Regions from separate parts of the Caballeronia sp. NCF2 genome, predicted to be linked through region 2. Evidence: riboswitches for the same ligand, from Rfam matches in the RefSeq annotation. Region 2 holds a riboswitch; each other region holds the start of a gene.

Evidence for each region. Region 2 has a riboswitch for cobalamin ahead of NCS02_RS03610 (TonB-dependent receptor domain-containing protein). Riboswitches for the same ligand answer to the same signal wherever they lie in the genome.
Region 1: another riboswitch for cobalamin. It lies ahead of cobG (precorrin-3B synthase); the one in region 2 lies ahead of NCS02_RS03610 (TonB-dependent receptor domain-containing protein).
Region 3: another riboswitch for cobalamin. It lies ahead of NCS02_RS18290 (CbtB domain-containing protein); the one in region 2 lies ahead of NCS02_RS03610 (TonB-dependent receptor domain-containing protein).
Region 4: another riboswitch for cobalamin. It lies ahead of cobW (cobalamin biosynthesis protein CobW); the one in region 2 lies ahead of NCS02_RS03610 (TonB-dependent receptor domain-containing protein).

What each region holds. Positions count from the first base shown of each region.
Region 1 covers NZ_JALQDN010000054.1:120,745-128,368, forward strand. The annotation lists gene NCS02_RS18185 (glycosyltransferase family 87 protein) at 1-128, shown strand, start outside; gene NCS02_RS18190 (DUF4186 domain-containing protein) at 135-542, opposite strand; gene cobM (precorrin-4 C(11)-methyltransferase) at 547-1,275, opposite strand; gene NCS02_RS18200 (cobalt-precorrin-6A reductase) at 1,272-2,003, opposite strand; gene NCS02_RS18205 (cobalt-precorrin-5B (C(1))-methyltransferase) at 2,000-3,097, opposite strand; gene cbiE (precorrin-6y C5,15-methyltransferase (decarboxylating) subunit CbiE) at 3,104-4,315, opposite strand; cobalamin riboswitch at 4,392-4,580, shown strand; gene cobG (precorrin-3B synthase) at 4,645-5,913, shown strand; gene NCS02_RS18220 (precorrin-8X methylmutase) at 5,906-6,532, shown strand; gene NCS02_RS18225 (precorrin-2 C(20)-methyltransferase) at 6,529-7,257, shown strand; gene cobJ (precorrin-3B C(17)-methyltransferase) at 7,245-7,624, shown strand, end outside.
Region 2 covers NZ_JALQDN010000006.1:29,810-37,433, reverse strand. The annotation lists gene NCS02_RS03610 (TonB-dependent receptor domain-containing protein) at 1-1,262, opposite strand, end outside; cobalamin riboswitch at 1,344-1,641, opposite strand; gene NCS02_RS03605 (ATPase) at 1,909-2,277, shown strand; gene NCS02_RS03600 (cell division protein ZapA) at 2,274-2,588, shown strand; RNA gene ssrS (6S RNA) at 2,694-2,875, shown strand; gene NCS02_RS03590 (EVE domain-containing protein) at 2,955-3,413, shown strand; gene NCS02_RS03585 (SIMPL domain-containing protein) at 3,483-4,211, shown strand; gene lgt (prolipoprotein diacylglyceryl transferase) at 4,264-5,166, opposite strand; gene NCS02_RS03575 (LysR family transcriptional regulator) at 5,205-6,122, opposite strand; gene ilvD (dihydroxy-acid dehydratase) at 6,230-7,624, shown strand, end outside.
Region 3 covers NZ_JALQDN010000054.1:139,974-147,597, reverse strand. The annotation lists gene NCS02_RS18330 (efflux transporter outer membrane subunit) at 1-1,375, shown strand, start outside; gene NCS02_RS36485 (hypothetical protein) at 1,377-1,760, shown strand; gene ppk2 (polyphosphate kinase 2) at 1,781-2,677, opposite strand; gene lhpI (bifunctional Delta(1)-pyrroline-2-carboxylate/Delta(1)-piperideine-2-carboxylate reductase) at 2,909-3,850, shown strand; gene NCS02_RS18310 (hypothetical protein) at 3,979-4,302, shown strand; gene hmuQ (heme-degrading protein HmuQ) at 4,411-4,725, opposite strand; gene NCS02_RS18300 (DUF1428 domain-containing protein) at 4,776-5,147, opposite strand; gene NCS02_RS18295 (histidine phosphatase family protein) at 5,207-5,773, opposite strand; cobalamin riboswitch at 5,822-5,948, shown strand; gene NCS02_RS18290 (CbtB domain-containing protein) at 5,978-6,211, shown strand; gene NCS02_RS18285 (CbtA family protein) at 6,221-7,003, shown strand; gene NCS02_RS18280 (DUF1289 domain-containing protein) at 7,038-7,283, opposite strand; gene NCS02_RS18275 (cobyrinic acid a,c-diamide synthase CobB) at 7,280-7,624, opposite strand, start outside.
Region 4 covers NZ_JALQDN010000054.1:132,104-139,073, forward strand. The annotation lists gene NCS02_RS18250 (magnesium chelatase ATPase subunit I) at 1-346, opposite strand, end outside; gene cobN (cobaltochelatase subunit CobN) at 343-4,119, opposite strand; gene cobW (cobalamin biosynthesis protein CobW) at 4,125-5,210, opposite strand; cobalamin riboswitch at 5,332-5,589, opposite strand; gene NCS02_RS18265 (cobalamin biosynthesis protein) at 5,657-6,061, shown strand; gene cobO (cob(I)yrinic acid a,c-diamide adenosyltransferase) at 6,311-6,913, shown strand; gene NCS02_RS18275 (cobyrinic acid a,c-diamide synthase CobB) at 6,917-6,970, shown strand, end outside.

The sequences.
Region 1 (7,624 bases), on a different contig from region 2:
CGCAGTTGGGAAATCAGTTGGCCAAGGACTGCGGCGTAGGTGTAGGACCGCTGGTTTTCGCGTTGCTGATTTTCGTGGCGGTGCGGCGCGCGCGTCTCGAAGCCGCGGGCGCCGATCCGTCGCGTTAGAGCGCGTCAGAAAGGCAGTTCGCGCTGCGGATTGTCGGGCGCGGGCTGGTTCGACGCCGCCGGCAGCGGTTGCGCGCGCAGCCAGCGTTCGATGGCATCGATGACATGTTGGCGCTCGGCGTCGTCGAGCGCTTTTCCCGCCGCGATGCCGTGCCATTTCGCGAGACACGAGCGGCAGCACGTCGCCGTCGCGTGCTGCGCGATGAACACAGGATGCCCGCGAAACGGTGTCTGCTTGCCGTCGTTCAGCGGCGCTTGCGGCGCAAGCCGCTTGCCGATCAGCTCATGCGCCTGCGCCACGACCGTGTCGACGCCCTTCTCCCTTAAAACTTTCCCCTCACGCACGCCGAGCGCGAAACGGCGCCGGAATGCCGATTTCGCGAGCGCATCGAAGACGGCGTCGAGGTCGCGCATCGCGTCATCGATCCTTCGCGTAGAGCGTGGACTCCGCGAAGCCGTCGGCGGCCAGCACGCGTCCGACGAGAATCATCGCCGTGCGTTCCATGCCCGCCTCGCGCACTTTCGGCGCGATGTTCGCGAGCGTCCCTTCGACGCGCGTCTCGTCCGGCCAGCTCGCGCGAAACACGACCGCGACGGGACACTCCGCGCCGTAATGCGGCACGAGCTCCGCGACGATGCGCTCGATATGCCGCACGCCCAAATGAATCGCGAGCGTCGCGCGATGACGCGCGAGATCGGCGAGGCTCTCGCCTTCGGGCATCGACGTCTTCGTCGCGTAGCGCGTGAAGATCACGGTCTGCGAGATGCCGGGCAGCGTCAGTTCGCGCTTCAGCGCCGCCGCCGATGCCGCCGTCGCCGTGACACCCGGCACCACTTCGTAGGGAATCGCGAGCGCGTCGAGCCGGCGAATCTGCTCGCCGATCGCGCCGTACAGCGACGGATCGCCCGAATGCACGCGCGCCACGTCGTGCCCGTTCGCGTGCGCTTCCTGCAGGAGCGCGACGATCGCGTCGAGATCGAGCTCGGCCGTGTCGATGCATTTCAGCGCGCGATGTCCGTCGAGGACTTGCGTCGGCACGAGCGAGCCGGCGTAGAGAATCACGGGACATGCGCGGATCAGCCGCTGCCCCTTTACTGTGATGAGTTCGGGATCGCCCGGTCCGGCGCCGATGAAATAAACGGTCATGGTCTGGTGAGCCAGTGTTGAAGCGCGTCGCGGGCGCTGGCGGCGTCGTCGAAAATGCGGTCGGCGTCGGGAAGCGCGGGCCGCGTGAGCATGACGACGGCGATACCGCGTTCCCGCGCGACCGCGAGCTTCGCCTCGGTCGCCCGCCCGCCGCTGTTCTTGCTGACGACGACATCGATACGCGCCGCGTCGAACAAGGCGCGCTCGCCGGCGAGATCGAACGGACCGCGCGCATCGACAATGCTCGCGCGCGCGTTGCCCGGATGCGCGTCGAGACAGCGAATCGTCCAGTGCTGCGACGCGGGAATGTCGTGCAGATGCGCGAGCGCCTCGCGCCCGAGCGTGAAAAGCGGCCGATGAAACGGCGCGATGCATTCGACGATCTCGCGCCAGTCCGACGCCTCGCGCCAGTCGTCGCCCGCCTGCGGCTGCCATACGGGACGGCGCACCGCCCAGAGCGGCACGTCGGCGAGCGCGCAGGCATCGAACGCGTGGCGGCTCATCTGCGCGGCATAGGGATGCGTCGCATCGACGACGAGCGTGATGTGCTCGTCGCGCAGATATCGCACGAGCCCGTCGATGCCGCCGAAACCGCCGACGCGCACCGTGCACGCCAGATCGCCCGGCACGCGCCCGAGGCCCGCGAGACTGTAGACGTGCGTCGCAGGAAGCGCACGCGCGATCGCGAGCGCATCGCCGGTGCCGCCGAGCAGCAGCACGCGCGTCATGCCGCGCTCCCGACGATATTGCCCCGCCGGTCGATCGCGAAGGTCTCGACTTCGATGCCTGGCGGCAGCACGTCGAGCGCGACATCGCGCGCGCGTCGGCAGACGATATCGCCGAGCGCGATGCCTTCCGCGCGTGCGAGCTTGAGCGCTTCCTGACTCGTGTTGGCCGCGCGCATCGACGCCAGCAGTTCGGCGTTCGCGCCCGCATCGGCGGCCCAGACGGCGAGCAGCGGCAAGTCGATGCTCGAACTGCGGCTGTGCAGATCCATATGCCCCGCCGCGAGCTTGGACAGCTTGCCGAAGCCGCCGCACAGGCTCAGCTTGTCGACGCTCGCGCGGCGCAAATGCTTGAGCACCGCGCCCACGAAATCGCCCATTTCGATCAATGCGATGTCGGGCAGGCCGTAGCGCGCGCGCATCGCGTCCTCGCTCTGGTTGCCGGTGCACGCGGCGATATGCCGATACCCGTTCGCCCGCGCCACATCGATGCCCTGATGAATCGACGCGATGTACGCCGAGCACGAAAACGGTCTGACGATGCCGGTCGTGCCGAGTATCGACAATCCGCCGACGATGCCGAGGCGCGGATTCATCGTCTTCTGCGCGAGCGCTTCGCCGTTCTCCACGCCGATGGTCACGTCGAAACCGCCGCGATAGCCGACGCTTTTTGCGAGCGCGTCGAGATGCTCGGTCATCATCTTGCGCGGCATCGGATTGATCGCCGGTTCGCCGACGGCGAGCGCGAGGCCCGCGCGCGTCACCGTGCCGACGCCCGCGCCCGCATGAAAGCGCACGCCCGGTTCCTCCGACAGTCGCACGCGCGCGAACACGAGCGCACCGTGCGTGACGTCGGGATCGTCGCCCGCATCCTTGATGACGCCGGCTTCGGCGGCGGCGCTTTCATCGGGTAAACGGCGGCAGAACGAAAGCATCATCGTCACGCGCTGGCCCTTCGGCAGGACGATCTCCGCGCGCTCGCTCGTCTCACCGAGCAGCAAGAGGCGCGCGGCCGCGAGACTCGTCGCGGTCGCGCAGCTTCCTGTCGTGTAGCCGCTGCGCAGCGGCGCGGCTTTCTCCGGCGTCTCTTCACGCATGACGCATCACGGTTTGCTCGCGTGCAGGACGGTGATCGGCAGCGCCTGACGCCACGTGTCGAAGCTGCCGAGCGGTTCCGCCTGCGCGACGCCGATGCGCGTCAGCTCGCCGCCGTGGCGCGCGCGCCATTCGACGAGCGCCGCCTCGCTTTGCAGCGTCACCGCATTGGCGACGAGCCGCCCCCCCTGACGCAGACGCGCCCAGCACGCATCGAGCAGGCCCGGCACCGTCAATCCACCGCCGATGAACACCGCGTCCGGCGCGGGAAGGCCGTCGAGCGCGGCGGGCGCTTCGCCTCTGACGAGTTGCAGCGCGGGCACGCCGAGCGCATCGCGGTTGTATTCGATGAGACGCTGACGGCTCTCGTTCGCTTCGATCGCGATCGCCCGACACGCGCCATGCGCGCGCATCCATTCGATGCCGATCGAGCCGCAGCCCGCGCCGACGTCCCACAGCAGTTCGCCGGGCTGCGGCGCGAGGCGCGCGAGCGTCACGGCGCGCACGTCGCGCTTCGTCAACTGGCCGTCGTGGCGGTAGGCGTCGTCGGCGAGACCGGGCGTGAGCGGCGGCCCGGCGTGGCCGGCGTGCGTCCGGCACTCGATCGCGATGAGATTGAGCGCGGCAACGACGGGCTCGCGCCAGTCGTCGGCACGCTCGTCGATGCGGCGTTCGTCGCTGCCGCCGAGATGCTCGAAGACGGTCATGCGGCTCGCGCCGAAACCATGCGCGGTCAGAAGCGTGGCGACGGCGGCGGGCGTCGTGCCGTCCGCGCTCAGCACGATGAGGCGCACGCCGCGATGCAGATTCGCGAGCAGCGACGCCGCCGGCCGCCCGACGAGCGATACGCAGACGGCGTCTTGGAGCGCCCAGCACAGGCGCGCCGCCGCGAGCGACAGCGACGACGGCGCGGGAATGACGCGCATTTCGCCGTTGGCGACTTCGCGCGCGAGCGTCGCGCCGACGCCGAAGCACATCGGATCGCCGCTCGCGAGCACGCAGATGCGCGTTTTGCCGTCGCCGCGGTCGGCGAGCACGGCATCGAGCGAAAAGGGTTTCGGCCACGGCATGCGGCGCGCGGCGATGCGATCCGGCAGCAACGCGAGATGACGTTCGCCGCCGTGGATCGACTGGGCGTCGAGAAGCGCGCGACGCGCGGCGCGGGAAAGTCCGTGCCAGCCGTCTTCGCCGATGCCCACCACGGTCAGCCAGTTCGACATGCGCGGTCTCCTTGCTGCGATTCCGATCGCGTTCCCGGATACATGCCGGAAGCGCTCGGAGGGTCGATAAAAGCGGGCATAATACAGGTCCGTCGGCGCCCGGGGTCGTGAGACCGAGGGCTTAAAAGGGAACACAGCGAAACTGTGGCTGCCCCCGCAATTGTACGCAGCGAGTCCGCGCTCCACTGCCACTGGTTTTTACCGGGAAGGCCGGCGCGAATGTCGACCTGCCAGCCAAGAGACCTGCCGACCCAACGCATTCGCGCGACGCCGACCGGGCGGGGTGTACCGGTTCGCTCATCACGCGCGAAGCCCAACGGGTCACGCTTTTGAATTCTTTCGACCGCTCATCGCTCAACGCAACGCCGCGTGCTTCCGCATGCCCGGGCCTGATGCGCATCGTGCCCGCGCGCGATGGCGGCCTTGCGCGTCTGCGTCTCGCGGGCGGCGTGTTGAGCACGCGGGCGGCGCGGGCCGTCGCGCGCGCGGCTCGCGAGTACGGCTCGGGCGTGATCGAAGTGACCAATCGCGCGAATCTGCAACTGCGCGGCATTCGCGACGATGCCCACGCCGCGCTCGTCGACATCGCCCTCGACGCGGGCCTCGGCCCGTCGACGGCGGGCGCAGACGACATCCGCAACGTAATGCTGAGCCCGCTCGCGGACGACGGCACGCGCGCGCTCGCCGCGCGGATCGTCGATGCGATGCAGGCCGATGCGTCGCTGCATGCGCTGTCGCCGAAATTCGCGCTCCAGCTCGACGCCGGCGAGCGCCTCGCGATGCTCGATCATCCGCACGATCTTTGGCTTTCCGCCATCGACGATGGCGCGCGCTTCGCATTCGGCCTCGCCGGAACGATGCGCGATCCGGCGCTCGGCGCGATCTCGCGCGACGATCTCGTGATGTTCGTCCTGAACGTGTTGCGCAGCTTTCTCGCGCTGGCGACGCCTGAAGAACATCGCATGCGCGATCTGCTTGCGCGTATCGGCGTTGCGCGCTTTCTCGACGCCTTGCGTTTCGACGCCGATATCGCGACATGGACACGCGCACCCGCCGATGCATCGCTGCGTCTCGGCGCGCACGAGGAGCCGCATCGCGCGACGTGGTACGCGGGTGCGCAAACGCCGCTGGGCCGTCTCGATGCGACGACGCTCGAAGCGCTCGCCAATCTCGCCGACGCACACGGCGCAAGCCGCCTGACGATGACGCCGTGGCAAAGCGTGCTGATTCCCGGCCTCGCGGCGCATTCAGCGCATGACATGCTGCAAGGGCTGCACGCGCTCGGCCTTGCAACCGGCGCGCACGAACCGCTCGCGCGCCTCATCGCGTGCGCGGGTTCGGAACGCTGCGCAAAGAGCCGTGCCGATACCAAAGCCGATGCTCACCGGCTCGCCGCGCTCCTGCCTTCGGATGACGGGACGCAGGTGCATCTGAGCGGCTGCGAGCGTTCGTGCGCGGCGGCGCATCCGGTTCCGGTCACGCTCTACGCAGTCGCGCCCGGACGATACGACTTACATCGCGACGCACGAGCCGTCGCGCGCAATCTGACCATCGAAGAGGCGGCCGAACGGCTCGCCCGGAGCCATGCCGATGCTTGACTACATCCGCGACGGCGCGGAGATTTATCGTCAGTCCTTTGCGACGATCCGCGCCGAAGCCGACCTCGCCGCCATTCCCGCCGATCTGGAGAAGCTCGCCGTGCGGCTGATCCATGCGTGCGGCATGGTGGATATCGTGAGCGATCTGCGCTTCTCGCCCGGCGCGGGCAGCATCGGAAGAAAGGCGCTTGCAGCAGGCGCGCCGATCCTGTGCGATGCGCGCATGGTCGCCGAGGGCATCACGCGCGCGCGCTTGCCCGCCGACAACCGCGTGATCTGCACCTTGAGCGATCCCTCGATTCCCGAGCGCGCCCGCGCGATGCGCAACACGCGCTCGGCCGCCGCGCTCGAACTATGGCGTGCGCAACTCGAAGGCGCGATCGTCGCGATAGGCAACGCGCCGACCGCGCTCTTCCATCTGCTCGACATGATCGATGCCGGCGCGCCGAAGCCCGCGCTCATTCTCGGCTTTCCGGTCGGTTTCATCGGCGCGGCGGAATCGAAAGCGATGCTCGCCGCCGATAGCCGCGGCGTGCCCTTCGTCGCGCTGCTCGGCCGGCGCGGGGGCAGCGCGATGGCAGCGGCCGCAGTGAACGCACTTGCTTCGGAGGCCGAATGATGCGCGGACGTCTCTTTGGATTAGGCGTCGGCCCGGGCGATCCGGAGCTGATCACCGTGAAGGCGCTGCGGCTTTTGAAGACCGCGCCGGTGGTCGCGTATTTCGTCGCAAAGGGCAAGAAGGGTAATGCGTTCGGCATCATCGAATCGCATCTCGACGATACGCAGATGCGCCTGCCGCTCGTCTATCCGGTGACGACCGAAGCGCTCGAACCGCCGCTCTGCTACGAGACGATCATCAGCGCGTTCTACGACGAAGCCGCGCTCACGATATCCGGTCATCTCGAATCCGGACGCGATGTCGCCGTGATCTGCGAGGGCGATCCGTTTTTCTACGGCTCATACATGTATCTGCACGATCGTCTCGCAGCACGCTTCGATGCAGAGGTCGTGCCGGGCGTGTGCTCGATGCTCGGCGGCGTGGCCGTGCTCGGCGTGCCGCTCGTGTATCGCAATCAGAGCCTGTCGGTGCTGTCGGGCGTGCTGCCTGAAGACGATCTGAAGCGCCGTCTCGAAGCAGCCGATGCGGCCGTCATCATGAAGCTCGGCCGCAACTTCGAGAAAGTGCGGCGCGTGCTGGGCGAACTCGGCCTCGACGATCGCGCGTTGTATGTCGAGCGCGCGACGATGACCAACCAGCGCATCGTGCCGCTCGATGAAGTCGATCCGATGGCATCGCCGTATTTCTCGCTGCTCGTCGTGCCGGGGAAAAAATGGCGTGCATGAAGGCTTCCATGCCGATGGCGATCGTCGTGCTCGGCGCGGGCGCGCTCGATACCGCGCGTCGCATTCAGGCGCGCTTTCCGCAATCGCGCGTGCATGGACTGGCGAGCCGCGTGAGCGCGGACATCGCGTATGACGACTTCGGCGCGCACGTGCGTGGTCTGTATGCGTCGGGCGCGGCGATCGTCGCGCTGTGTTCCGCGGGCATCGTGATTCGCGCGCTTGCATCCTGTCTCGCCGACAAAGGCAACGAACCGCCCGTGCTCGCCATCGCGCAGGATGGCAGCGCCATCGTGCCGCTGCTCGGCGGCATGAGCGGCGTGAATGTGCTTGCGCGCGAGATCGGCGACGCCTTGCAAGTCGCACCCGC
Region 2 (7,624 bases):
GCGCTCGCCTTCCAGTGCGCGTCGAAGTTATACGCGTAGCCCAGATAGTAGCTGTTCGCGCCGCCGAAATCGGAATACTGATCGCGGCGCAGATTCGCCTGCAACTCGTTCGCGCCGATGTGCCCCACGTAACCCGCGAACATCGAATTCACATGACGGTCGGGCGCGCTGAACTGATCGGAATCGAGCGTCTGATCGAGATGCTCGTAGCCGAAGAGCAGCTTGTGCGCGTCGCTGATCCGCACGTCGTTCTGCCACGTATATTGCCGGTTCTCCGAATCGAAACGGCTCGTATAGACGCCGTTCTGCTCGATGTTCGCGCGGTCCTGTCCCTGCGCGATCGTGAAGTGCGTCGTCCAGTTATCCGTGACGCGGCCGTTCGCGAACACCGACGCCGAGCGCACGCGATCGTGCGTTTCGTTGATATCGGTCGGCTGGCCATAGGCATCGTCGAAACTGTTGATGCCGTTCGATTGCAGGAAGCGCACGCCCGCGTCCCACTTGTCGCTGAACTCGTGACGCAGCGTCGCCGCGACGCTCTCGTTCAGATAGCCGTTCGCGTTCGGATTGGCGCCGGGCGCGATTCCCGGATCGATCGACGAGAAGCCGTCGGTTTTCTCGCGCGAGACGTTCACGCTGAAGGTCGTGCGGCCGTCCTTGTCGAGCGCGCCGCTCACGCCCGCCGATTGCCGCTGCGTGTGATAGCTGCCGTACTCCGCCTCGAAGTTGAAGCGCGGCGGATGCGCCTCGCCTTCCTTCGTGAAGATCTGCACGACGCCGCCAATCGCATTCGATCCATAGAGCGCCGACACGTTGCCGTTCACGACCTCGACGCGCCCGATCTGGTCGAGCATCAATTGCGATAGCTGTGCCGCGCCGAGCGACGCCGATTCGACGCGCACGCCGTCGATCAGCACGAGCGATTGCGACGACGCCGCACCGCGTATGAAAAGCCCCGAGTTCGAGCCCGGTCCGCCGTTGCGCGTGATCTGCACGCCGGGCGCGAGCGCGACGAGTCCGAGCGCGTCGCTTGTGTTTGCATCGGCGATGTCCTGCTCGTCAAAAAGCGATGTCTGCGGAATCGATTCGGCAAGCGGCTGCGGCGCGCGCGTCGATGTGACGACGACGGGCGCAAGCGTTTGCGTGCTGTCTTCCGTCTGGGCCGCCTGTGCAGCGCCGGCGAACGGCAAGGCGCCGATGGCCGCAACGAGCGCGCCATGACGGGAGAGACCGCTTCTGAGCGCGGCCAGTGGCAATACCATGTGTGAAGTGTTCCGTTTCGCGTGAGCGCGACCCCGCTCCCCGCGAGGACGATGCGCGACGAACGCACCGCGCCATGCGCGCCGATGCGTCGGACTCCGGCCGGTATCCGGGCTGGCGATCAATCGTCTCGCCTTCCCGCGCATGGCGCGCAGTGGCATCGACACGTTTCTTGCAGTCGCGCGCGTGCGACGAATTTCGACACGCTCGCGCGGCAAAAACGCGCATGAGACGACTTGCAACTTGCGTTGCGGTCGCTTACCGTTGCGGGGGCAGCACAGGTTGGCTCGTCGTCGATTGCGGCGACTTCGCTCCCTGTTTCCCGTTTGACTGCATCCACGAGATCCGCGGATGCGAGCACCAAAAGTGCGGCAAGTGTAGGAGCGCGGTTCGGGGCCGTCAAGAAAACCGCGCGGGCAGACTGGCGCGGCGCATGACGAATCGAACGAGAAGCGAAAGAGAAGCGGCCGGCCTGTCATCACGAGCGTTGCGGGGCGCTCGCGTTTTCTGCACACGAATGCATCGCGACATGCGCTTGATTCGAAGGATTAAGCGCTAGATCGCGTGTTGTTACGTCTCGAAACGAGACATTTATCGGAAGCTCCGTTGAACCGCGCTAAAATGCGAGGTCTTTAGAGGACGCAGCACATGCTCAACGAACTCGAATCACTGTCAGGAAACATCGGCCGGCTGATCCAGATCAGCGAGCGCCACAAGCAGGCGCATCAAGCGCTGCAGGAACAACTCGAACAGCTGCGCGCCGACTATGCGAACGTGCAGGCCGAGCTCGCGCAAGTGCGCGAAGAGCGCGATACGCTGCAGTCCGAACGCGATTCGCTGTCCGCGAAAATCGACGACGCGCAAATCCGCCTGAACGCGATTCTCGAAAAGCTGCCGCGCGGCAAGTCCGCGCAACATGCCGAGTCCGACAATCAACTCGATCTCCTCGAAGCCGATTCCCAGGAAGCACATGAAACGGAATTGCACGGCGAGCATCATCAGGGAGAGAAGGCATGACGACCACGCAGATCGAAGTATCCATTCTCGGGCAGCCGTATCGTCTCGCGTGCTCGCCGGAAACCGAAGGCGCATTGCGTGAAGCCGTCGCGCGCGTCGACGCCGAAATGAACAAAGTGCGCAATGCAAGCAGCGTGCGCGGCACGGATCGCATCGCGGTGATGGCGGCGCTTTCGCTGGCGTCGGAATTGCTTAAGCTGCAGGACAGCGTGCGTCACGGCGAGGCCTTCCCCGCCGAAGAAATCCGCCGCACGATGCACTCGATGAACGAGCAATTGGGCGCGGTCATTGCGCAACACGAAGCGCAATAAGGCAGATGCGCGTCGAGTCAATCAGCGCGCAATGTCAATCGAAAAAAGAAACTGCCGAAGTAGCGTGAAGAGGCTGCAGAAGGCAAACGATTGGTGTAGAGTGACGTTTCCCTGCCTGGTACGCCAAGGTCATATATTCCTTGAACCAATGCTACATTGGCACGGTTGCGGAACCTTGCAGCACGGGCGCGCGCGTCGCTAGTCCGATGTACCCGAAGTGTTGCTTACCGCGACCAATCTTGAACCCAGGTTCAGGATGCCGGCCTAGCGGCTGTGGCGGGGACCTCATTCAAGAAACGGCATCGGTTTTTCCGATGCCGTTTTCGTTTGTCCCTGCCGTTCGCTCTTCGATTCATGCACACGACCATGCGCTACTGGCTGATGAAGTCCGAACCGGACGAAGCGAGCATCGATCATCTCGCGCACGCGCCGAAAAAAACCTTGCCGTGGACGGGCGTACGCAACTATCAGGCGCGCAACTTCATGCGCGATCAGATGCAGATCGGCGACGGCGTGCTCTTCTATCATTCGAGCTGCCCGGAGCCGGGCATCGCGGGCATCGCGAAAGTGTGCTCGACGGCGTATCCGGATCCCACGCAATTCGATCCGAAGAGCGATTACTACGATCCGAAATCGACGCAGGAAACGCCGCGCTGGATGCTCGTCGACGTGAAGTTCGTGAAGAAGACGCCGCTCATATCGCTCGCCGCGTTGCGCGAACATCCAGAGCTTGCCGACATGCAAGTGCTCGCGCGCGGCAACCGGCTCTCGATCACGCCCGTGACCGAAGCGCAATGGCGATTTATTACCGAGCACCTCGTCTAACAAGGAACTTACGACTTCACGAATGCGACTAAATCCCGTCGCACGTACGCGATGTCACGGAGTCCTTCGATGCTCAATAAGAAAACCGCCGCCGCCTTCGCCCTGCTCGCGATGTCCGGTGCCGCGCTTACGTTGTCTCAAACCGCCGCTGCGCAGACGGTGATAACGCAGCCACAGCCCTCGGGCGTGCTCTCGCTCTCCGCACAAGCGAGCGCGCAAGTGCCGCAGGATGTCGTCAACATCACGCTCTTCTACGAACAGGAAGCGGCCGATCCGTCGTCGCTCACCAGCACGCTCAATCAGCGCGCCGAGGCCGCGTTACGCGAAGCCAAAGGTGTCGACGGCGTGACCGCGAAGAGCGGCTCGTTCACCGTCTATCCGTCGACGGATCGCGACGGCAAGATTTCCGCGTGGCGCGGGCGCACGGAAGTCGTGCTCGAATCGCATGACTTCGCGGCGGCATCGAAGCTCGCGGGCAAGATGAGTTCGTCGATGCAAGTGGGTAGCGTCGCGTTCTCGCTGTCGCCCGAAGCGCAGCGCGCGGCCGAGCAAAAGCTCGTCTCGCAAGCCATCGATTCGTTCCGCAAGCAGGCGCAAAGCGCCGCGCAAGGCTTCGGCTACAGCAATTTCACGATTCGGGAAGTGAATGTCGGACGGAGCGGCGCGCAGCCGCGTCCCGTCATGATGATGCAATCGCGCGCGATGAGCGCCGATGCGAAGATGGCCCCGATCGCGATGGAAGCCGGCACGACCACGGTGACAGTCGACGTTTCCGGCTCCGTACAAATGGGACGCTAAACGTCGCTCACGCTGTTCACGCGGGGCGGCGTTCGACCGCCCCGCTCTTTCCTCAAGCCTTTGCGGATTCGGGCGGCAGGCGCAGATTGCGCTTGTAGGCCCACACCATCATTACCACGCCGGCGACGATCATCGGCAGCGAAAGCCATTGGCCCATCGAGAGATTGAGCGCGAGCAAGCCGAGATAATCGTCCGGCTCACGCGCGAATTCCACGGTGAAGCGCGCGAGTCCATAACCGATCAGGAACAGCGCCGAAATCGCGCCGACCGGACGCTGCTTGCGCGAGAACGTCCAGATCACGATGAACAGCACGAGCCCTTCCAGCGCGATTTCGTACAACTGCGACGGATGACGCGGCAGCATGTGGTAACGCTGAAAAATTTCCGTGAGGTGATACTGCGCGTCGAGCTGCGGATTCTTCGAGAGCCACACGGCGTCGTCGTTCGTCGAGTTCTGGAAGAGCATCGCCCACGGCGCGTTCGGGTCCGTCACGCGGCCCCACAGCTCGCCGTTGATGAAATTGCCGAGTCGCCCCGCCGCGAGACCGAGCGGCACCATCGGCGCGACGAAATCCGTCACCTGCAGCCACGTGCGCTTGCGGTGATACGCGAACAGCACCATCGCGAGCGTCACGCCGAGAAAGCCGCCGTGAAACGACATCCCGCCTTCCCATACCTTGAAGATATCGAGCGGATGCGCGGCGTAATAACTGGCCTTGTAAAACAGCACGTAGCCAATGCGCCCGCCCAGAATCGTGCCGAGCACGCCGTAGAACAGCATGTCGTCGATGTCCTTCACGGTCCAGCCTTGCGCGGCGACATAAGGCAGCCGCAGCCGCAACCGGCCGATGACGATGGCCGACACGAACGCCACCAGGTACATGAGGCCGTACCAGCGCACGGCGAGCGGTCCGAGATGAATCGCGATGGGATCGAAATTGGGATGTATGAGCATTCTGATGTGGGAATCTTTAAGCGGGCTACAGGGGCGAATCATACAGAACCGGCGCTTTCGGCCCTCGAACGGACGATTTCGATGAACCCGGCGAGCACCGGACTCACTTCCGCGATCCGCCATACCAGCCCCGTTTCCACGAAAGGACCGGGATCGAGAAGCGGACGATACACGACGCCCGTGCGCCTTAGATGACGCAGCGATTGCGGCACGAGCGCGACGCCCATGCCGGCGGACACGAGGCTCACGATGGTCTGCATCTGGATCGCCTCCTGGCCGATACGCGGCGTGAGCCCGGCCGCGCCATAGCAGCCCATGATGATGTCGTGCAAGCCGGGCGCGAGACGCCTCGGAAAGACGACGAGCGGCGCGGCGGCGAGATCGTGCAGGTCGACGGGTTCGTCTTCGCTCGAATTCAGCTCTTGCGCCTGCTTCTCGGACATCGCGATCATCAGCGGCTCGCGCGCGATCGGCACATACTCGAGCGACGACGCGTAACGCGGCGGCAGCGGCGGAATGACGAGGCCCGCATCGACGCGCCCGGCGACGAGTTCGTCGATCTGCACGTCGCTCGTCGCTTCGGTCAGTTGCAGACGCACGCCGGGATGACGCGCACCGAAATCGCGCAGCAGCGCCGGCAGAAGCCCGTAATCGGCGGTGGAGACGAACGCGAGCGACAGCACGCCCGCCTCGCCGCGCGCGAGCGATTGCGCGAGCGGACGCAGCGCATCGGCGGATGCGAGCAGGCGGCGCACTTCCGGCAACAGATCCTTGCCGACGGGCGTCAGCTCCACGGTCCGTTTCGTGCGCACGAAAAGCGCGACGCCGAGCGATTCTTCCAGCGCGCGGATCGCCTGCGAGAGCGGCGGCTGCGTCATCGCGAGGCGCGCGGCGGCACGGCCGAAGTGCATCTCTTCGGCGACCGTCACGAAATAACGCAGGAGCCGTAGTTCCATTGATATGTTTTGCGACCTAGTAAGCCCTGAATAATATATTGGACAGACACATAGCGCGGTTGCATTCTTGCTGCATCAAATCAAGAACATCCCCTCAGGAGCACACCATGGCCTTCAATCGCCGCTCGAAGCACATTACTCAGGGCGTCGCGCGCTCGCCCAATCGCTCGATGTATTACGCCCTCGGCTACAAGGAGGAGGACTTCGACAAGCCGATGATCGGCGTCGCCAATGGCCACTCGACGATCACGCCGTGCAACGCGGGCTTGCAGCGCCTCGCGGACGCCGCCGTCGAATCGATCAGGAAATCCGATGCGAATCCGCAGATTTTCGGCACGCCGACGATCTCCGACGGCATGTCGATGGGCACCGAAGGCATGAAGTACTCGCTCGTGTCGCGCGAGGTAATCGCGGACTGCGTCGAGACCGCCGTGCAAGGCCAGTGGATGGACGGCGTCGTCGTGATCGGCGGCTGCGACAAGAACATGCCGGGCGGCATGATCGGCATGGCGCGCATGAACGTGCCGTCGATCTATGTGTATGGCGGCACGATTCGCCCCGGCAACTGGAAGGGCAAGGATCTGACGATCGTGTCGTCTTTCGAGGCGGTCGGCGAGTTCACCGCGGGGCGCATGTCGGAGGAGGATTTCAAGGGCGTCGAGAAGAACGCGTGCCCGTCGACCGGCTCGTGCGGCGGCATGTACACGGCGAACACGATGAGCTCGTCGTTCGAGGCGCTCGGCATGTCGCTGATGTATTCGTCGACGATGGCGAATCCGGATCAGGAAAAGGTCGATTCCGCGGCCGAATCGGCGCGCGTACTCGTCGAAGCGGTGAAGAGGGATCTGAAGCCGCGCGACATCATCACGAAGAAGTCGATCGAGAACGCGGTGGCGCTCATCATGGCGACGGGCGGCTCGACGAACGCCGTGCTGCACTATCTCGCCATCGCGCACGCGGCGGACGTGGAATGGAGCATCGACGACTTCGAGCGCATGCGCAAGAAAGTGCCGGTCATCTGCGATCTGAAGCCTTCCGGTCAATATGTCGCGACAGACTTGCACAAAGCCGGCGGCATTCCGCAAGTGCTGAAGATCCTGCTCGACGCGGGTCTCTTGCACGGCGACTGCATCACGATCACCGGCCGCACGATGGCCGAAGAACTGAAGGACGTGCCGAGCAAGCCGCGCGCGGATCAAAAGGTCATCTTCCCGATCGAGCAGGCGCTTTACAAGGAAGGGCATCTCGCGATCCTGCGCGGGAATCTCGCGGAAGACGGCGCGGTCGCGAAGATCACGGGCCTGAAGAATCCGGTCATCACGGGTCCTGCGCGCGTGTTCGACGACGAGCAAAGCGCGATGGACGCCATTCTCAGCGACAAGATCAAAGCTGGCGACATTCTCGTGCTGCGCTATCTGGGGCCGGTCGGCGGTCCGGGCATGCCGGAGATGCTCGCGCCGACATCGGCGATCATCGGCAAGGGGCTGGGCGAATCCGTCGGC
Region 3 (7,624 bases), on a different contig from region 2:
GCAAAAGACGCTCGATGCATCGGAAGCGGGTACGTGGAAGACCGCGCAGCCGTCCGAAGAGATGATGCGCGGCGAATGGTGGACGATCTTCGACGACGCCACGCTCAACGATCTGGAAAAGCAGGCGCAGGACGCGAACCAGAACCTGAAGGCGGCGGCCGCGCGCGTGAAGGAAGCGCGCGCGATCAACCAGACGGCGCGGGCGGGCTTGTTCCCGACGCTCGATGCGGGCTTCGGCCCGACGCGCGAGAAGTTCTCGCCGGCATCGCAGTTCCTGCCCGCCGATGGCAACGTGCCTGCGCAAACGCTGTGGCGCGCGCAGGCGAGCGTGTCGTATGAAGTCGATCTGTTCGGCCGCGTGTCGAACTCGGTGCAAGCCGCGAACGCGGACACGCAGCAAAGCGAGGCGTTGTTCCGTTCGGTGCAGTTGGCATTGCAGGCTGACGTCGCGCAGAACTACTTCAATCTGCGCGAGCTCGATGCGGAAAGCGATGTCTTCACGCGCACCGTGCAGCTACGCGAGGAAGCGTTGAAGCTCGTGCAACGCCGCTACACCGAAGGCGATATCAGCGAACTCGACGTGGCCCGCGCGAAGTCCGAGCTCGCGACAGCGCGTTCGGATGCGATGACGGTGCAACGTCTGCGCGCGGCATCGGAACATAGTCTCGCGGTATTGCTCGGCAAGTCGCCCGCCGAATTCACGATGGCCGCGAATCCGCTCAAGCCGGTAACGGTGCGCGTGCCGCCCGGTTTGCCTTCGGCGCTGCTCGAACGTCGTCCCGATGTCGCGGCGGCGGAACGCGCGATGGCTGCGGCCAATGCGCGTATCGGCGTGGCGAAGGCGGCGTTCTTCCCGTCGCTCACGTTGACGGGCTCGGGCGGCTTCGAATCCGCGACGCTCGGCGATCTCTTCAAGTGGTCGAGCCGCACATTCCTGCTCGGGCCGTTCGCGGGTACGGCGCTGAATATCCCGATCTTCGATGGCGGCCGTCGCAAGGGCAATCTCGCGAATGCGCGCGCGATATATGAAGAGGATTCGGCGAACTATCGTCAGCAGGTGCTCGTTGCGTTCCGCGAGGTCGAGGACAATCTGTCGGATCTGCGCATCCTCGAAGATCAGACCGCGACGCAGGACGATGCAGTGAAGGCGTCGGTGCGTGCCGCGCAGTTGTCGCGCACGCAGTACACCGAAGGCGCGGTGAATTACCTCGACGTGATCGATGCGGAGCGCACCGTATTGCAGACGCAGCGCGCCTCGGTGCAGTTGCGGGGCACGCAGGCGGTATCGACGGTGAATTTGATCCGCGCACTGGGCGGCGGCTGGGGCGATGCGAAGCCCACGCCGGTGCCCGAGCCGAGTCTCGCGCAGAAGTAGCATGAAGATGGCCCTGCATCGCGCAGGGCCATTTTTTCTCGGGGCGCGCATCGATGACAGCTCGATTGTTCGCCTCCCGGAACATATGTCTTCACCTGCGGGGCGTTTATCCGCACGGCTCGAATCCATAGAATTTCAATCATGGGATAGGGAGCCGATGATGAAAGACTTGATCGCAAAACAACTGTATCAGCCGGCGGTGGTGTTGCCACTGCTACTGTTGACGCGCCTGATGGTCACGCTCGACTTCAATCTCGCGCAAGTAATGTTCGTGATGGTATTGAGAGGTTCGCAGCACGCATATCAGTTCGCGCTGCGTCATGCGGTTTCGCGTCAGCGCAATGGCGCGAGCGTGAAGCATCTGCCCTGCAACAACTGCTGCTGACGCGCGCCGCGCTATCGACCTCAATACACTTCGGGAACGTACATCTCATCCGGCACGGGCTGGCGCAAATAATCGGGGTTGAACACGCGGTCGGGCAGTTCGATCGGCGGATGCTCGACATCGTGATACGGCACCTGACTCAGCAAGTGATGAATGCAGTTCAGGCGCGCACGTTTCTTGTCGACGGCATGCACGACCCACCACGGCGCTTCGGGAATGTGCGTGCGCTGAAGCATCACTTCCTTGGCCGCCGTGTAGGCCTCCCATCGGCGGCGGCTCTCCAGGTCCATCGGGCTCAGTTTCCACTGCTTCAAAGGATCTTCGATACGCGCCTGGAAGCGCACTTCCTGTTCGTCGTCGGTGATCGAGAACCAGTACTTCACGATCTGAATGCCGCTTCGCACGAGCATCTTCTCGAACTCGGGAACCGAGCGGAAGAATTCCTCATACTCTTCGTCCGTGCAGAAGTTCATCACGCGCTCGACGCCCGCGCGGTTATACCAGCTTCGATCGAACAGCACGATCTCGCCCGCCGCCGGCAAATGCGACACGTAGCGCTGGAAATACCATTGCGTGCGCTCGCGATTGTTCGGCGCGGGCAGGGCGGCCACGCGGCACACGCGCGGATTCAGCCGTTGCGTGATGCGCTTGATCGCGCCGCCTTTGCCCGCCGCATCGCGTCCCTCGAACAGCACCACGAGCCGATGCCCCTCGTGCACGACCCAGTCCTGCAGCTTCACGAGTTCGCCTTGCAAGCGAAACAGCTCGCGAAAATAGGTCTTGCGTAACTGACGCTCTTCATCGGAGAAAGTCGATTCGCCGTCCAGGAAGCGATCGTCGATCTCCATCTCGAACTCTTCGTCGTAGCTGTCGATGATGTCGGCGTGGAAACGGCGCTGCTTTTCCGTCGTGTTCATGAGGGGCTCCGTGGCGTTCTTGGGCTGCCGCCGTCGCGATGACGGTCGCGGCGCGGGACGGCCGATTGTGACGACATTCGATGGCAGTCACATGACAGCGGCTGATTCGTTCATTCTAGCGAGCGATTCGCTGCTTTATGACGCGGCGTCGCGCGCCGTTAGAATGTTCCGGCACTTCGATGGCATTTTGAAGTTCGATTTCATCTTCCCCATATCAAGCGAGCGAACGCGATGACCGCAACGATCCATAGTTTCGACGAAGCTCAAACCGCGCGCCTCGTGCCGTATGACCGGCTTGTCGACACCCTCGCCGCGACGATGCTCGATTACGCGGCGGGACGCATCGTGAGTCCAGAGCGCATGGTGGTGCCGATCGAAGGCGGCGTGATGTTGTCGATGCCCGCGAGCGCCGCCGATCTCGCGATGCACAAGCTCGTGAACGTTTGCGCGGGCAACGGCGCGCTCGGCCTGCCGACGATCCACGGTCAGGTGACCGCCTACGATGCCATGACAGGCGTGCCGCAATTCATGCTCGATGGCCCGACGGTGACGGGCCGGCGCACGGCGGCGGTATCGATGCTCGCGATCCGCGCGCTTCACGATGCCGCGCCGCGCGAGGTGCTCGTCATCGGTACGGGCAAGCAGGCTGCGTATCACGTCGAGGCGCTCGCCGCTATTTATCCCGATGCGCGCATCCTCGTGCAAGGCTCCCGTCCCGGGCGGGCGCGCGAGTTCTGTGCGGCGCATGCATCGCTTTCGAAGCAGCTTGCCGCGCTCGACGAGTCCACGATTCCCGATTCGATCGATGTCGTCATCGCCGCGACCACGAGCAAGACGCCGGTCTATACGTTGCCCGCGCGCGCGGGCCGCCTCGTGATCGGCGTGGGCGCATTCACCGCCGATGCCGCCGAGATCGCCGCCGCGACCGTGCATGCAAGCGCGCTTTACGTCGACGACCCTGCGGGCGCGCGTCACGAAGCAGGCGATTTCATTCTCGCGAGCGTCGAATGGAACGATGTGCACGCATTGGCGGTCGCGCTCGCGGCGCCGTCCAAAGCCGTTGATGCATTGCAACCGGTGATGTTCAAATCGGTCGGCTGCGCGGCTTGGGATCTTGCGGCATGTCGCGTCGCGCGTGCGGTTTTGTCGGAGGAAAGCATCGCGGCGCGCTAGGCCGTGCAAGGGAACGCCAGCTTGGAACGGTACTTGCTGTAGGTCTCTTTAATGACAGAGACGCCATAAGCGTCACATGACAAACGGCGCCAAGGTGCGCCACAGCAATCGAGCCAGCGAACTAACCCATGAAAAGTCGATACGACAGCAAGTGGCACCCGTGGATTCCGGCGCGCGACGACGGACGTGAGGGCGCGGGTGGCGCGGCGGACGGGGAACGCCAGACGACTCCGCATGCGAGCGCGGCGCCGCCTGCGGCTTATTTCATCTCGGTTCTTGAGCTTGCGACGGGCGAGAAACTCGGCAATGACGAGCGTCTGCGCGCCGTCGCGATGCTGGAATCGCAATTCGGTGCGGGGCGTCCGCGCACGCTGAAGGAAGCGGTGCGAATCTGCGCGGCGGCGATCGATTCATCGACGCTGCAGCGCATGGCGCGCGGCGCAAAGGCCTAGAAAACACGTCTGAAAAGACAGCTTCGGCGAAGCGCGTTTTTTCACACGTGTGTAAAACGCGCGTGCTCGCTGAAAAGTGCGCGAACGTTCGGTTGCGCCTTGACCGCTCTATTTGACGGTCTGAATGACTTCGAAGCCCTCGAATTCCGGATGACCGAGATAAAGCTGGCGCGTCTCGCCGCCGGCATTGCGATGCGCGGCGCGAAACGCGTCCGAACGCGTCCAGTCTTCGAAGGCTGCCTGATTCGCCCATATCGTATGGCTCGAATACAGAACGTGATCGTCTTTCACCGGCCCTTTGAGCAGATGAAACTCGACGAACCCGGGCACATCCTTCAGATGCGTATCGCGGCTCGTCCACAGACGTTCGAAGTCGGCTTCGGCGCCGGGCACGATCTTGAAGCGGTTCATGGCGATATACATGTCGATGCGGTTCCTTCGAAGTAGTGACTCGATTGAGCGGATAAGAACGATCAGTCGCGCCCGAGTTCGACGATGGTCGTGAAGCCGCCGAAGAACATGCGTTGAGGATCGAACGGCGTCTCGCCGGATTCCATCATCGTTTTGAGGCGCGGGTCTTCCATCACTTTGGCGTTGACGCTATCGCGCTGCTCGCGCGATTCGTAGACGATATACGAGAACGCGACGGTCTCGCCTTCCTTCATCTGCACGCTCTGTGGAAACGATGTGAGCTTGCCGGGCTTCACGTCGTCGGCGATGGTTTCCACGAACTCCAGTGCGCCGTGTTCCAGCCAGATCTTGCCGGCGGCTTCGGCCATGCGGCGATAAGCGTCGACCTTGTCGATCGGTACAGGTACGACGAATCCATCCACGTAGTGCGCCATCTGAGTCTCCTGGTTGAGTCGAACGCGCACCGCGCACGCGATGCGCTGTCTGCTTTGAGCTATTCGTATGCAGCGAAGTTCAGGGCGGTCCACGTATCGGCGGGCGAGGCGCGTTCCAGCACCGTGGACGAGAGCGGCGCGAAGTTCATCCCATAGATCGATGTGAGCGGCATGCGAAGCGCATGCGCGAGCGCCACTTTCACGACGATCGCATGCGTGACGACGATGCAGCGCCCCGCGTCGAGCCGGTCGATCGAAGCGAAGCCCTCGGCGACGCGCGCGGCGAGCATGGCGACGCTTTCGCCGCCGTGCGAACGCGCATCGGGATCCGCGAGCCATGCAGCGACATGTTCCGGTTCGCGCTCGCCCGTTTCGCGTATCGAATGCCCGCGCCAGCGGCCATAGTCGATGTCGTCGAACGCGGGAACGATCTCGAATGCATCCGCGATCCACGCCGCCGTTTCACGCGCGACGCGCGCGGGACTCGCAATCACGCGCGTGTCGGGCAAGGCGTGCAATGACGCGAGCTGCGCGCGCGCATCGCGCTCGGGAGGTTCGTCGCCGGTGGGAAAGTGCCCGGTTTTCATCGCGCGCGTGGCGGCGTGACAGAGAAGAATGAGTTCCAAGGCAGGTGGCGGTCGAATCGGAATCGTTTTACTTTGCAGCGGATCATCATAGAATGGCAAGCTTGCAGTGCGAGGAAGCCGGTGCAAACCCGGCACGGTCGCGCCACTGTGTGCGGTACGTCAACGCGAAAGCGCGGCGCCGCGAGTCAGACCCCGCTGCATGCTCTTCGTCAATCGGGACGCGCTTTTCCCTGGAGAACCACCATGAATGCTTCCAACGCGCCGGTCTTTTCCGCTCCGGTTTCCCCGTCACTCGATGCACCCGTGCCCATTCCGGTGCGTGAAGTGTTGCCGTGGGCCGTCTTCATCGGCCTCATTCTGCTGATCGCAATCTATTTCGTCGGCGCCGAACAGGGCGCGACGTCGATTTTCTCGGGCACGTACGTCCACGAATTCGTGCATGACGGCCGGCATTTGCTCGGCTTTCCGTGCCACTGAGGAAGCATCATGATTCGCACTTTGCTGATACGCGGCATGATCGCGGGACTGGTCGCGGGCCTGATCGGCTTCGGCTTCGCGCGTGGGTTCGGTGAACCGTCGGTGGCACGCGCCATCGCGTTCGAGGAACAGCACGAGCATGAACACGAACATGAGCACGGTCATGCCGATGCGGCTGCCACGCCAGCGCATTCGCACGATCACGGCGACGAAGCGCTCGTGTCTCGCGATACGCAAGCTGGCCTCGGCCTTCTGACCGGCGTCGCCGTGTTCGGCACCGCGCTCGGCGGTCTCTTCTCGCTCGTGTTCGCGTTTGCTTATGGACGGCTCGGCGCGTTGCGCGCGCGCGGCACGTCGGCATTGCTCGCGCTGTTCGGCTTCGTGAGCGTCGCCATCGTGCCGTTCCTCAAGTACCCGCCCAATCCGCCCGCTGTCGGCAATGCCGAGACCATCGGGCCGCGCACGGCGCTTTTCTTCGGCATGGTGGCGATTTCCATCGCGGCTGCCGTCTTCGCCGTGCGCTTGCAGCGGCGCATGGTGGCGCGGCATGGCGGGTGGAACGCGACGCTCATCGCGGCGGCTGCGTATATCGTCGTGATCGTGGCGGCGCAGGTCGCGCTGCCGTCCGTCGATGAAGTGCCCGCGGATTTCTCCGCTTCGCTGCTGTGGAATTTCCGCGTGGCCGCTATCGGCATGCAGGCGCTGTTATGGACGACGCTCGGTCTCGTGTTCGGTGCGCTCGCAGCGCGTGAACTCGAGCGGCCGGCGGTGAGAAGAATGGCTGCGGCGTAAGCGGTTCGGCGTCGCTCATGAAGCCCGCGCTTCGTCAGGAACGCGGGCTTTTCGTTTGCTCTTTCGCCGCACGACGCTTGAGCAATTCATCGAACAGATCGAGCTTCGCGGCATCGTCCATCGATCTGAAGGTCTTGATTTCCTCGCGGCTTCGGAAGCAGCCGAGGCACAGGCCCGTTTCCTGATCGAGCTTGCAGACATCGGTGCATGGCGAGCCGATGGGTTCCTGCGCTTTCGCGCGTTCGATGGTGAAAGCGAGATCGTCTTGCGTCGTTGTCATAGTGATTCGCCGCGAAAGAGCGCAGCGGCCGCGGCCGGATTCGACGGCCAGTAAGCGTGCATGTAAGTGGCCGACACCGAACCATGCCGATAGAGCGCTTCGCCTTCGCTGCCGGTCGTGGCATGAGCGGCCTTGAGCGCCGGCTGCATCGGCGTGTCGAGCGTCGAGTAGTGGAATGTGTGACCGGTCATCGCGCCATGCGTCGTGTCGATGCGCTGCATCGCGAGGCGCGACAGCTTGCGTTGCATCGCCGCGTCGCCGGGAAGGATGCCGAGCATCCCATGCCGCGTGCCTTCGATGTCGGTCAGCGTGTCGAGCAGATACAGCATGCCGCCGCATTC
Region 4 (6,970 bases), on a different contig from region 2:
GATTCGGCAGGAGATTCACTTCATCGACATACAGCACGCCCCGATGCGCCTTCGCAAGCAGGCCCGGAGAAAACTTCACACCGCCGTCGCGCAATGCGCTTTGGATGTCGAGCGTGCCGATCAACTGTTCCTCGCTCGCGCCGAGCGGCAAGGTCACGAGCTTCCCTTCGGGCAGCAACTCCGCGAGTGCGCGCGTCGCGGTGGATTTCGCGGTGCCGCGCGGCCCGCTCACGAGCACGCCGCCGATCGAAGGATCGACGGCCGCGAGCAAAAGCGCCTGCTGCAAGGGCGCCTGTGCGACGAGCGCCGAAAAAGGAAACACGGCAGATGTGATGGATTCGTTCAAGAATGTCGGCCTTCGATGTGCTGTTCGACATCGAGCAGATGCCGTTCGACCTGCTCGCGATAGCCAGCGGGTTGCTGCCACAGACCGCGTTGCATCGCTTCGAGCAGACGCTCGCAGATCGATTGCAACGCGTGCGGATTGTGCTGCGCAATGAACTCGCGCGTGTCGGCATCGTTCACATAGGCATCGGTGACCAGCGCGTACTGATGATCCGACACGACGCGCGCGGTGGCGTCGTAGCCGAACAGGTAATCGACGGTCGCCGCGAGTTCGGACGCGCCCTTGTAACCGTGCCGCTTCACGCCATCGATCCACTTCGGATTGACCACGCGTGAACGCACCACGCGCGCAATCTCTTCGTTCAGCGTGCGAACGCGCGGCGCAGCGGGATTGCTGTGATCGGCGTTATACGTCTGCGGCTGCACGCCCGACAGATAGCGCACGGCCGCGACCATGCCGCCCTGGAACTGGTGATAGTCGTTCGAATCGAGCAGATCGTGTTCGCGATTGTCCTGGTTCTGCACGACGACATCGAGCGTCGATAGCCGCGCGCCGAAGCTCGCGCGTGCTTCGACGCCATCGCCCGATTGCGAATACGCGTAGCCGCCCGCGCTTTGATACGCGGCGGAAAGATCCGCATCGGTCTGCCATTGCTTTGCGTCGATCAGTTCCTGCAGACCCGCGCCGTATGCGCCCGGCTTCGTGCTGAACACGCGCCAGCCCGCTCGACGCCGCGCGTCCTTCGTCTCGATGCCGCGCGCGATCAGCTCGTCGCGCTCACGAAGGATGCGCGCGCGGATCGGGTTGACATCGGCGGGCTCGTCGTCCAATTCGGCGACGGCCTGCACCGCCGCATCGAAGAGATGAATGAGATTCGCGAACGCATCGCGGAAGAAGCCCGATACGCGCAATGTCACGTCGATGCGCGGCCGGTTGAAGATCGAGATCGGCAGAATCTCGAAGTCGGTCACGCGATGACTGCCCGCCGCCCACTTGGGCCGCACGCCGATCAACGCGAACGCCTGCGCGATATCGTCGCCGCCGGTCCGCATCGTCGCCGTGCCCCACACCGACAAGCCGATTGCCCGCGGAAAATCGCCGTGATCCTGCACATGGCGTTCGACCAATGCGTTCGCCGACTTTACGCCGAGCGACCATGCGGCTTGCGTCGGCAATGCGCGCGTATCGACGGAATAGAAGTTGCGGCCGGTGGGCAGCACGTCCGGTCTGCCGCGCGAAGGCGAGCCGCTCGGACCCGGCGGCACGAAACGGCCTTCGAGACCTCGCTTCAGTTGCGTCAGCTCTTGCGGGCCGCACGCATCGAGCCGCGCGAGCACATCGCCACGCAGACGTTCGAGCACGAGCGATGCACGCGGTCCGGGCGCGGCTGCGTCAGCATCGGACAATAGTTGCATCGCTAACGATTCGAGGCGCTCGCGCGTATCGCCTTGATGACGCCACGGCGCTTCACTCACATCGGCAAGTGCTTGCGGACGCGGGCCGGTCCACGGCGCGGCCCAATCCGCATCGAGCGGATCGAAGATATCGGGCAATTGCAGATCCCGTGCGATCGCGACGATCAGGCTCGCGTTCGCGCCCTGGCCGTCGCCGATCGGAAAGCGGCCGAGCGCGAGCAGCGTGTCGCGTCGTTGCACGCCTTGCGGCGAGACACCGAATACATGCAGGCCGTCGCGAATCTGCGCTTCCTTCAGTTCGCAGAGATAGGCATCGGCGCGCGTGAGCAACGCGTCTTCACCCACGGTATCGCGTGGCGCATCCAGCCCGAGTTCCTCGTGCAGCCGGTTCTCGACGATGTTCGCGAGAATCGTCTTGCGCAGCAGCTTCGCGCGGCGCACATCGACCATCAACGCTTCGTAGTATTCGTCGACCTGACGCTCGAGATCCTGCAATGGCCCATAGTTCTCGGCGCGCGTGAGCGGCGGCATCAGATGATCGATGATCACGGCCTGCGCGCGGCGCTTCGCCTGACTGCCTTCGCCCGGATCGTTGACGATGAACGGATAGAGATGCGGCATCGGTCCGAGAATCGCATCCGGCCAGCACGATGACGACAACGCGACGCTCTTTCCCGGCAGCCATTCGAGATTGCCGTGCTTGCCGACATGCACGAGCGCATCCGCCTGAAAGCGCAGACGCAGCCAGAAATAGAACGCGAGATAGGAATGCGGCGGCACGAGTTCGGCATCGTGATAGCTCGCGTAATCGTTGCGCTGCCGCGAACGCGAAGGCTGAATGCCGATGAACACTTCCCCGCAGCGATAGCCCGCGATCATGAAACGGCCGCGTCTGATCGTCGGGTCGTCTTCGGGTGCGCCCCAGGTTTTTTCGAGCGCGGCGCGCGCATCGGCGGGCAGTGTGCGATACGCGTCGAGATAGTCATCGAGCGAAAGACTCTGCAACGCAGGGCGCATATCGCGGACGACGGGATCGTTGGTCACGCCTTCCGTCAACGCGGCGATGAGCGCATCGCCGTTCGCCGGCATGGTGCCGACGCGATAGCCTTCTCGCGCGAGCATCGACAGAATGTTGATCGCGGATGCGGGCGTATCGAGTCCCACGCCATTGCCGATGCGCCCTTCGCTCGCCGGGTAGTTCGCCAGCACGAGCGCGATGCGCTTCTGCGCGTTCCGCGTATGACGCAGCTTGGACCACCGCCGGCTCAGTTCGGCGACGAAGCGCACGCGCTCCGCGTCGGCCTGATAGCGCACGACATCCACCTGCGTATGCTTGCAGTGATATGCGAGCCCCTTGAAACTCACGGCGCGCGTGATGATGCGGCCATCGACTTCGGGAAGCGCGACATGCATGGCGACGTCGCGCGAATTCAGGCCGTGATTGTCCTTCTGCCAGTCATCGCGATTGCCGCCGCTCAGGATGACTTGCAGCACGGGCGCATCGCCCGCGACTTCGAATGCTTCGTCCTCGCCGATCACGCTCGCCGCAAAAGCCGTCGTGTTCAATACGAGCGATGCGCGATGCTGCGCGCACAAACGCTCGACCACTTCGCGGTTCACGCTTTCCTTGAGCGACGAAATCGCGATCGGCAACGGATTCATGCCTTCCTTTTCGAGCGCTTCGATGAGCGCATCGAACACGGCCGTATTGCCCGATTGCAAATGCGCGCGGTAAAACAGGATCGCGGCGACGCCCGCGCCTTCGGTCCAGCGCGCCTGCCAGTCGTCGATGACCGCGATATCGCGCTCGGGATGATAGATCGCGACGGCGGGCAGCGGACTCGGCGGCTGCGGCTCGCGCCCGAAGCCGAACGCGCGATGCGCGATCGCGCGTAGAAACTCCTCGGCATTGCGCGCGCCGCCTTCGCGCAGATAGCGCGACAGCTCGCGGCAAAACGCTGCATCGGCCGTGCTCTTGCCGATAAGATTCGGGTCCTCGGTGAGATCGCCCGAAAACATCGCGAGCATCTGCTTGCGCTCTTTCGCGAGCGCGACGAGCCGCTCGATGCCGTACGGCCAGTACGATTCGCCGCCGAGATGATCGACGATCACGACCTTCGCGTGACGCAATACATCGTCGACATAGAAATCGACCGATGCGGGCTGACGCAGAAACGATTGATTCGCGAGCCGCACGTCGGGAAAGCCCGGCTCGAGACGCGGAAACGCGCTCGCGAGCAACGCGAGCGTCGTATCGGCGGAGCTGAGCACGACGATCGGCGCGCTCGTCTGATCGATACGCATGACGCCCTGCGCGTCGTCGACGAAGCCTCCCGGCGTCGTGCGGAGCAGATGCATCGCGGTTACGCCTGCACGGGCGCGCTCGCGAGCGCGGCGTCGAACGCGCGTTGCAGCGTCGCGCGTTCGAGGTCTTCGCCGATCAGCACGAAGCGGCTTTGGGTCTTCGCTTCGCCCGCTTCCCAGCGGCGGTCGAAGTAACTGTCGAAGCGTCGTCCGACGCCTTGCACGACGAGCCGCATCGCCGCGCCCGGCAACGCAGCGAAACCCTTCACGCGATAGATCGTGTGCTGCTCGACGAGCGCATGCAGCGCGGCCAGCGCCTGCTCGCGCGATTCGACGTTGCCATGCACGACGACCGAATCGAACTCGTCATGATGATGATCGGCGTGGCCTGCTTCATCGGGCGAACCGTGATGATCGTGCCGCAAATGAATCGTCTCTTCCGATGCCGATTCGAGACCGAGCAATGTATGCACATCGAGCCTGCCCATCTGCGCGGGCACGATCTTCACTTCGGGCGGAATCTCGGGCCGCACGAGCGCTTCGACCTTTCGCAGCGCTTCATCATCCATGAGATCGGTCTTGTTGACGATGACGAGATCGGCAGACGAAAGCTGGTCCTCGAACAGTTCATGCAGCGGCGATTCGTGATCGAGATTGGGATCGGCCTTGCGTTGCGCATCGACGGCGACGGGATTCGCCGCGAACTGACCGCTCGCGGCAGCGGGTCCATCGACCACGGTCACGACGGCATCGACGGTGAATGCGTTCTTGATCGACGGCCAGTTGAACGCCTGCACGAGCGGCTTCGGCAAAGCGAGACCGGACGTTTCGATCAGCACGTGATCGATGCTCTCGCGCCGCTCGACGAGTTGTTCCATGACCGGATAGAACTCTTCCTGCACGGTGCAGCAGAGACAACCGTTCGCGAGCTCGTACAGATTGCGGTCTTTGGAGCCGGCTTCATCGTCGCAACCGATGCCGCAACCTTTCAAGATCTCCCCGTCGATGCCGAGCTCGCCGAACTCGTTGACGATCACCGCGATGCGCTTGCCTTGCGCATTGGAGAGGATATGCCGCATCAGTGTGGTCTTGCCGCTGCCGAGAAAGCCGGTCACGACCGTGACGGGAATCTTGCGGGTTTGCATCGTCGCTCCGTGGCTTCGGTTGCATGCGCTTCATGTCGCGCGATGCCTGGCAACGCGGCTGGATGAAAGGGAAACGCACGCTTTTATGGATTATGGGCCGCGCCGCATCCCCGCGACAGCAAGCCCCGCTCAAAGTCTGGCCGGTATCCGGGCTGACGACGACGCCGCTTCGCCTTCCCGCGCGTTTCTCACGCGCAGTGGCTTCGAAGCCGGCTTCCCGTACACGCGATGAAAATGCCGTGCGCGGTGAATCGCTTACCGTTGCGGGGGCAGCGCAGGTTGACGTGCGTTCGACGAATCGAAAGGAACGCGCCCTGCTTCCCGTTTAACTGCGCACGAGAGAATCCGCGCGCGAGCACCAAAACTGCGTGAAAGTCTAGGCCCGGCGGGCGCGAGCGTCAAGAAAGGTGGTAAGGTCGGCGCACATGGAATCCGTCATCGCTCACATGAATCAGCCCGCTGTCACGCGTCTTTCCGTGGGGATCGGCTGCAGGCGGGGCGCGAGCGCCGACGCAATCGAGCACGCCGTGCGCGGCGCTTTGGGCACGCTTGCGTTCGGCGACATCGCCATCATCGCGAGCATCGACGCGAAACGGCACGAGGCGGGACTGCTCGCGTTCTGCGAGCGTCATCGTCTGACATTGCGCTTCTACGGCGCCGATGAAATCGCGCAAGCGCCGCGCACGGCGATATCGCATCATGCAATGGCGCATATGAACGTCGATGGCGTATGCGAGCCTTGCGCGCTGCTCGCGGGCAACGCGCGAACGCTCATCGTGCCAAAGACGATCGATTGTGGCGTAACCGTCGCGATCGCAGCGATGCATGCGCCCCGCGCGAACGGAACATGAATACCGGTCTTGCGGTCGTGCGCGGACGCGGCGTTTCGGCGAGCGGCTTCGCCACGACCGGTTTGAACTTGTCGCGGCAAAGCCAGACGAGAACGCCAAGCGCGACGAGTTCCAGATAGAGATAGAGCGCGTCCATTTGCTTGCTCCTCGAGTCGGTGATTACGTTGATTGCATGATGCCTGCCGTCTGTTAGCGCAGAATTAAGCCGCCGCCTGTTGTACGATACGGCCGTCTTTCTCTGGAGCTCCCGTGAAAACCGATACCGAATCGCATCTGCGCATGACCCAGCGCCGCAAGGAAGGCCACGAGAAAAAGCAGGCCGCCGCCGATCACGAGAAAGGCCTTTTGATCGTGAATACCGGCAACGGCAAGGGCAAGACAACGGCCGCGTTCGGCATGGCGGTGCGCGTGCTCGGACACGGCATGAAGCTCGGCGTCGTGCAGTTCATCAAGGGCGCGCTGCATACATCGGAGCGCGATTTCCTCGGCGCAATCGCGCATTGCGATTTCGTCACCATGGGAGATGGCTACACCTGGAACACGCAGAATCGCGAAGCCGACATGGCCACCGCGCGCAAGGGCTGGAACGAAGCGCGCCGCATGATCGAGAGCGGCGAATATCAGATGGTCGTGCTCGACGAACTCAACACCGTGCTCAAGTACGAGTATCTGCCGCTCGATGAAGTGCTCGACGTGCTGAAGGCGCGGCCCGCGATGCTGCATGTCGTCGTGACCGGTCGCCACGCGCCCGATGCGTTGATCGAACTTGCCGATCTCGTCACGGAAATGCGGCTCGTGAAGCATCCGTATCGCGAGCAAGGCGTGAAAGCGCAACGCGGCGTCGAGTTCTGAGCGATGCCCGACTGCCCCGCTCTCTTCATCGGCGCGAGTGCGTCGCATCAAGGCAAG